Regions from separate parts of the Nocardia sp. JMUB6875 genome, predicted to be linked through region 2. Evidence: riboswitches for the same ligand, from Rfam matches in the RefSeq annotation. Region 2 holds a riboswitch; the other holds the start of a gene.
The links. Region 2 has a riboswitch for cobalamin ahead of ACAM49_RS35460 (CbtB domain-containing protein). Riboswitches for the same ligand answer to the same signal wherever they lie in the genome.

Region 1 (3,650 bases), on a different contig from region 2:
AAGGCGTCGACCCGCTCGCGGGCCTCGTCCCCGGCTTCGCTGAGCCCCAAGGCTTCTCGCAGACCCGGCAAATTGACCTCGCCGCCCCACAGCTGCCGCGCGCGCAGCATGGCCAGCACGAGATCGACCTCGGCCTCGCCCGCGGGCGCCTGGCCGAGCACGTGCAGTCCGTCGCGGATCTGCACGTCCTTGATCTCGCACAGCCAGCCGTCGACATGCAGCAGCATGTCGTCGAAGACCTCTTCGTCGGGCCGTTCGGTCAGGCCCAGATCGTGGTCCATCTTGGCCGCGCGCATGAGCGTCCAGATCTGCTGGCGGATGGCGGGCAGCTTGGCCGGGTCGAGGGCGGAGATATTCGCGTGCTCGTCGAGCAACTGCTCCAGACGCGAGATGTCGCCGTAGGTTTCGGCGCGCGCCATGGGCGGGATGAGGTGGTCGACCAGGGTGGCGTGGGCGCGGCGCTTGGCCTGGGTGCCCTCGCCCGGGTCGTTGACCAGGAACGGGTAGATCAGTGGCAGATCGCCCAGCGCGGCATCGGTGCCACAGGAAGCCGACATGCCCAGCGTCTTGCCGGGCAGCCACTCCAGATTGCCGTGCTTGCCCAGGTGCACCACGGCGTCGGCGGCGAAGCCCTCCGGGGCGGCCAGCCACCGGTAGGCGGCCAGATAGTGGTGGCTCGGCGGCAGATCCGGGTCGTGGTAGATGGCGACCGGGTTCTCACCGAACCCGCGCGGGGGCTGCACGATCAGCACCACATTGCCGAAACGCAGTGCGGCGATGACGATTTCGCCCTTGGGGTCGGCGGAGCGGTCGACGTAGAGCTCACCGGGCGGCGGACCCCACGCCTCGATCACGGCCTCGCGCAGATCCTCGGGCAGCGTCTCGAACCACCGGGTGTAGAGGTCGGCGCCGATGCGAATCGGGTTGCCCTCCAGCTGTTCGGCGCTCAGCCAGTCCGGATCCTGTCCGCCCGCGGCGATGAGCGCGTGGATCAGCGCGTCGCCGTCGCCCTGCTCCAGGCCGGGGATCTCCCCCTCCGCGCCCAGATCGTAACCGGCCGAACGCATCTCGGTGAGCAGCTTGATCGCGCTCGCCGGAGTGTCCAGGCCGACCGCATTGCCGATGCGGGCGTGCTTGGTCGGGTAGGCCGACAGCACCAGCGCGATCTTCTTCTCGGCGGCCGGAATGTGGCGCAGCCGCGCGTACCGCACCGCGATGCCCGCCACCCGGGCGGCGCGCTCGGCGTCGGGCACATAGGTCGAGAGACCGTCGGCGTCGAATTCCTTGAACGAGAACGGGACCGTGATGATGCGCCCGTCGAATTCCGGCACCGCCACCTGCGTGGCCACATCCAGCGGGGACAGGCCGTCGTCATTGGCCTCCCACTGCTCTCGGCCGCTGGTCAGGCACAAGCCCTGCAGGATCGGCACATCCAGGTCGGCGAGCGCGCCGACGTCCCAGGCCTCGTCATCGCCGCCCGCCGACGCGGTGGCGGGCTTGGTGCCACCGGCCGCGAGCACGGTCACCACGAGCGCGTCGGCCTTGCGCAGTTCGGCAAGCAGTTCGGGTTCGGCGGTGCGCAGCGAGGCGCAGTACACCGGCAGCGCCCGCGCGCCCTTGTCCTCGATGGCCCCGCACAGCGCGTCGATGTAGCCGGTGTTCCCGGCCAGATGCTGGGCGCGGTAGTACGCGACCGCCACCGTCGGGGCGTCCGCCGCCACTGGACGCGAATCCCGTTCCAGTTCACCCCAGCTCGGCATCTCCACGGGCGGTTCGAAGCCGTGTCCGGTGAGCAGCACCGTGTCGGACAGGAAGTTGTGCAGCTGCAACAGGTTTCGCGGCCCGCCCGCGGCGAGGTAGTTGTGCGCGTCCGCGGCCACACCGCCCGGCACGGTCGAGCACTCCATGAGCTCGGCGTCGGGGGCGATCTCACCGCCGAGGGCGACCATCGGAATTCCGCTGGCGCGCACCGTCTCCAGCCCGGACTCCCAGGCGCGCTTGCCGCCCAGGATGCGCACGATCACCAGCTCGGCGCCGTCGAGCAGACCGGGCAGATCCTCCGGCAGCAGGCGCGCGGGATTGGCGAGCCGGTAGTCGGCGCCGCTGGCGCGCGCGCTCAGCAGATCGGTATCGGAGGTGGACAGCAGCAGGATCACAGGTTTCGGCCTTCCTAGGGTGACGCGCCCAGCATGGTTCGGCGCCCGCCGGAAGGTCTGACTGTCACAGTGGCGCGACCGCACCGGAATTGCACCGGTTTCTTCCGTTCGACGAGCTCGCCGATGCTATCGCGAGCCCTCCCCCGCACCGGCAACCCGCCCGGATCACAGTGCGGCAAAGGCTCGCTCACAGACCTGGGAGACCGACCAGTCCTTCCGTATGCTGCCGGTATGCCAACCACTCCAGGATGGGTCAGGCGGAACCGCTTTGCTGCCTGGTCGGGATACTTTTGCGCATTGGTTGCCTTCGCAACGCTGGCCATGGCCCTCACGGCCGCCGGCTCCGGTCATTCGCAGTGGGCCATGATCTCCGGCATCGTCTGCGCGGCCACCCTCCTCTTCGGCCTCACGGTCATGACCACGACCGTCCACCGCGACCACGTCGAGCACCACAATGTCCCCAGCCTGCTCAACGACACCTGGGAAGCCACCCCCGCCTTCGCCCGCCGCCGCGGCGCGCCGAAGGCCATCGAACCCCACCGCATGCGCTGACCCGAATACTCCCCACCAACCAGATCCCGGGGCCAACCACCCCGGGATCTTCCATGTCGAGCAGTTGTTCGCGGTTGTTTGACACTTTGCAATTCATACTTAGATCGCAATATCTCTAAATTTGGATACAAGTGATGCCCGGTGGATGCTCGACCTCGGGATCCTCCGTAGGCTGGGGGCGTCATGACGCGAACCGATCCCGATTCCTGCCCGGGCGTGCTGCGCCTGCATCAAGCGGCCGATGGTCCCCTCGCCCGTATTCGTGTGCCCGGTGGACGGCTCTCCCCCGAGCAGCTGCAGGCGCTCGCCGCGGCGGCCGTCGATCTGGGTGACGGCAATATCGAGCTCACCTCGCGGGGCAATGTGCAGTTCCGGCAGGTGCGGGACGCCGCGACCCTCGGGGAGCGGCTCACCGAGGCCGGGCTGCTGCCCAGCGCCACCCATGAGCGGGTGCGGAACATCATCGCTTCTCCCCTGTCGGGCCGGGTCGGCGGCTGGACCGATGTGCATCCGCTGGTTCCGGCTCTCGACGAGGGACTTCAGGCGGACCCGCGTTTGGCCGAACTGCCCGGACGGGTGCTGTTCACCCTCGATGACGGACGCGGTGATGTCAGCGGGCTCGGCGGCGATATCGGCGTCCACGCGATCGACGAGAACACCTACGCACTTCTGTTGGCGGGCAAGGACTCCGGGATCCGCATCTCCCCGAGCGAAGCCGTCGACCTGATGCTCGCCGCCGCCCACGGGTTCCTGGAACTGCGCGACGGCCAGTGGCGGCTGCACGAGGTCCCCGACGGCAGCGCCCAACTGACCGAGCATCTGCTGACTTCCCGCTCCGACCTGACCGCCGACGGCGAACCCCTCGAACTCGCTCCGCGCCAGGACATTCCGATCGGCTGGCTGAATCAGGACGACGGCAATGTGGCCCTCGGCGCGGGCGTG
Region 2 (3,650 bases):
GTCGGATACCCGTTCGGTCCCGTACACGCCCATCAGCTGGCTCAGCTGGACCGGCCAGGCGGTGCGCCCGTGCAGGTTGCAATCATCTCGGCCGGTGAAGTGGTCCCATTCGTTCGCGGAGAACGAATCGCCCAGCACCACCAGCTCTTTGCCCGCGGGATGCGGATCCGCAGCGGAAGGATCCGCACTCGCCGCGGCCACGGCCGTCATCGAGGCCGCGATTGCCACCACGGTGGCGCACAGCCACCGTCCACCATTGCCCAGCACTTGACCAGTCCAGTCCCGTCAGTACCCGGCGCGGGGTTCGAAGCCGGGCGCGTCGAGCGTCGGCGGGGCGGCGGGCTTGGGGGCCTGCGTCTGCGGCGCGGGCTTGGGCGCGACCTGAGCCGGTTCGGGCGCGGCCGGTTGCGGCGCGGCCGGTTCCGTGGCGGCGGGCGCGGGCGCGGGAGCCTCGGTGGTCGGCGCGGGTGCGGCGGTCGTCGGCGCGGGCGCCGCGGTGGAGCTCGCGACCGTCGTCGGGGCGACCGTGGTGCTGGTCCCGCCCGACGACCCATCAGATGATTTGGAGCTGCTGCATCCCGTGACCCCCGCGAACAACAATGCCCCGCCGATTACAGCCGCAGCGGCACGGACGGCGAAAACCCCCGGTGTAGCAGACTTCATGGATACCTCGAATCAGATCTGAAGTGACTTGTGTTCACTTCAGCGGGCAGTGTACAAAATCCGCCAACCGCGCCCGGGCGGATTCGGAAAATTGCCCCGAATCCTAGGGGCACCGAACCAGATTCATCCAGGTCAGGCCGATTTCAACCGATGGAACGAGTTGCAGAAGCAACCCGTCTCGCATCGGCGTCCGCCGCCGGTCAGCCCCGCGTATTCAACCGGTGAGCGGCGCATCCCGGAAGGTATTTGCCCGAAATATCCCAAACACGCCATCAGCGTGTGCCGCTCACCGGGACGCAGCGTGTGCCGTTCACCGGGTAGGCCGGAGTCCACAGTGTGGGCGGGGGTTTGACCAGTTCGATTGGGGTTTCGTATGGTTTGGGGATCGGCGATTCGTGGAATCCGGTGAGAGTCCGGGACGGTCGCGCCACTGTGAACACCCTCGGGTGTGAGTCAGACCCCGGGTGCCGAGCTGTTGTATCGGCCGAGGGGCGCGAAATCCCCTCCCACACTAGGAGTTCACGTGGCTACGTCCTACGTTCCCCGTTCCGGTTTGAATGCCGGGTCGCTCGCGCTTCCCACCACTGCCCTGTGGCTGATCGGGACCGCCGTGCTGGCGTTGCTGGCCATCTACTTCATCGGGTTCGATCAGGGCGCGGTGTCGGTCTTCGGCAGCGATATGCATGTGCACGAGTTCGTGCACGACGGCCGGCATCTCCTCGGTTTCCCCTGCCACTAGTCGCGGGAAACGAGTCGGCACAATGGAAAAACGGATCATCGGCCGAGGCGTCCTACTGGGCGCGCTCGGCGGATTGCTCGCGTTCGCGTTCGCACGGATTCTGTCGGAGCCCATCACCGATCGGGCCATCGACTACGAGCACGGGCGCGAGGACGCGCAGATGGCGCTGGACAAGGCCGCCGGGAAACCGATGGACATGGATATGGGCGCCGAGCTGTTCACCCGGAGCCAGCAGGCCAATATCGGGCTCGGCTTCGGCGTGATCGTGCTGGGCGCGGCCATGGGGGCGCTGTTCGCGGTCGTCTACTTCCTGGCGCTGCGCAAGGCCGGGAAGATCAGCGGGCGGAATCTGGCACTGCTGGTGTCGGGCGGCATGTTCCTCGTGGTGTACGCGGTGCCGTTCCTGAAGTACCCGGCCAATCCGCCGGGATCCTCGGACGGGGACACAATCAAGGAACGCACGGCGATGTTCGTGCTCATGATTGCGATCAGCGCGGTCGCACTGGTGGCGGCGGTCTGGCTGGGCCGCAGACTGGCGGCGCGACTGGGCAATTGGAATGCGTCGATCGCCGCGGCCGCCGCGTTCACGGTGGTGATGGCGGTGGTCATGCTGGTTCTGCCCAGCTACTCCGACGAAACGCCGGAGCCGCTGAAGAATTCGTCGGGGACCATCGTCTACCCCGGATTCCCCGCGGCGGACCTCTACCACTTCCGCCTGTACTCCTTTGCCGCTCAGCTGATCCTGTGGCTGGTCATCGGCGTCGGCTTCGCCTGGCTGGCCCCGCGCCTGCTCGGCGAGCGCACCGAGAACGCCCCCGCGGCGGCATGAGCGCGATCACCCGCCTCACGCTGATCACGCACGCGATCACCGACGCGGTACAGGCCGCCCGCTTCCCCGCCGACGAACCGCTCAGCCCGCTGGGTGAGCGGTCCGTCGCGGCAGCGGGCGGCCCGCCCGGCCCGGCTCCGGACCGCTTCCTCTGCGCCCCCGAACTCCGCACCGAACAGACCGCCAAGGCCCTCGGCCTCACCACGACCCCCGAACCCGCACTGCGCGACCTGAATTGCGGCAAGTGGTCAGGCCAGTCCATGGACGCCATCGCCCCGGACCACCTGATGGGCTGGCTCACCGACCCGACCCACAACTCCCACGGCGGCGAGTCCATCATCGACCTGATTGTCCGCGTGCGGATTTGGCTGGTCACCCTGGCGGGCACCAGCGACCGAATCACCGCCATCACCCACCCGGCGGTAGTCCGCGCAGCAGTGCTGTGCACCCTCAACGCTCCCCCGGAATCCTTCTGGCGCATAGACATTCCACCGCTGACCGCCACCACCCTGCACCACCGCTCTCCCGCCTGGACCCTCCGCACCACCGCCCAAGAACTGGCCTGACCATTTACGGTCGCGAGGACCAAATATTCCACCCCGCCGAGGCGGCCCGCCGCCGCGCGAGCACCTCCAAATACGGCACCAGCCCCGCGAAATACCGCTTCGCCTCACAATCCTTATCGCACTCCCGATGACTTTCCAGACCACGCTTCGCCACGTCCAAATTCTGGACCGGATAGTCCGGAACTTCATGTGAAATCGGTTGAGCCACAGTTCATCTCCCCACCTTGCGACGTGGGCACTGTCTGTGCCGATTCCAGATCTACGCCACTGGAATCTGGATTGGAAGATTTCAGATTGCAATTCTCCGAATTTACTGCGGCGCTTCCAAATTGCCTCGCAGAATGATTCCAAACTGCACGGCAACGGTTAGGGAGGCTACGGACCATGACCGGATCGACCGTCCCCCGGAGGATGCTGGGCCGCCAATTGAAGCGACTGCGGGAAGAATCGGGGGTCTCGCCCGCGGCGGCGGCGCGGGCGATCGAGGTATCCACGCAGACGTTGTGGCGGATGGAGTCGGGACAGCTGGGTCCAAAGCTGAAAGAGCTTTACGTCAACATACTTTGCGCCATGTACGGCGCGAGCGACGACGAGACGCTGGCATTGGTGAGCCTGGTCGCCGAGGCGAAGAAGCCGGGATGGTGGCACAGCTATGGAGACACACTGCCGGCCCACGCCGATCTGTTCCTGGGCCTCGAGGAAGCAGCCAAGCGGCTCACCACATTTCAGCTCACCCTTGTGCCGGGATTACTGCAAACACCCGACTACCGGCGCGCGGTGATCTGGATCGAGTTCCCCACGCGCCCAACCGAAGAGGTCGAGAGACTCGTCGAGGTGCACGGTCGCCGCCAGG

Region 1: linked by a shared signal. The riboswitch ahead of cobN (cobaltochelatase subunit CobN) and the one ahead of ACAM49_RS35460 (CbtB domain-containing protein) in region 2 are both predicted to bind cobalamin.

Annotation. Positions count from the first base shown of each region.
Region 1 covers NZ_BAAFGR010000024.1:14,532-18,181, forward strand. The annotation lists gene cobN (cobaltochelatase subunit CobN) at 1-2,156, opposite strand, end outside; cobalamin riboswitch at 2,189-2,324, opposite strand; gene ACAM49_RS08720 (hypothetical protein) at 2,454-2,708, shown strand; gene cobG (precorrin-3B synthase) at 2,892-3,650, shown strand, end outside.
Region 2 covers NZ_BAAFGR010000223.1:1,731-5,380, forward strand. The annotation lists gene ACAM49_RS35450 (SGNH/GDSL hydrolase family protein) at 1-267, opposite strand, end outside; gene ACAM49_RS35455 (hypothetical protein) at 286-663, opposite strand; cobalamin riboswitch at 1,011-1,141, shown strand; gene ACAM49_RS35460 (CbtB domain-containing protein) at 1,187-1,402, shown strand; gene ACAM49_RS35465 (CbtA family protein) at 1,425-2,231, shown strand; gene ACAM49_RS35470 (histidine phosphatase family protein) at 2,228-2,797, shown strand; gene ACAM49_RS35475 (helix-turn-helix domain-containing protein) at 3,182-3,650, shown strand, end outside.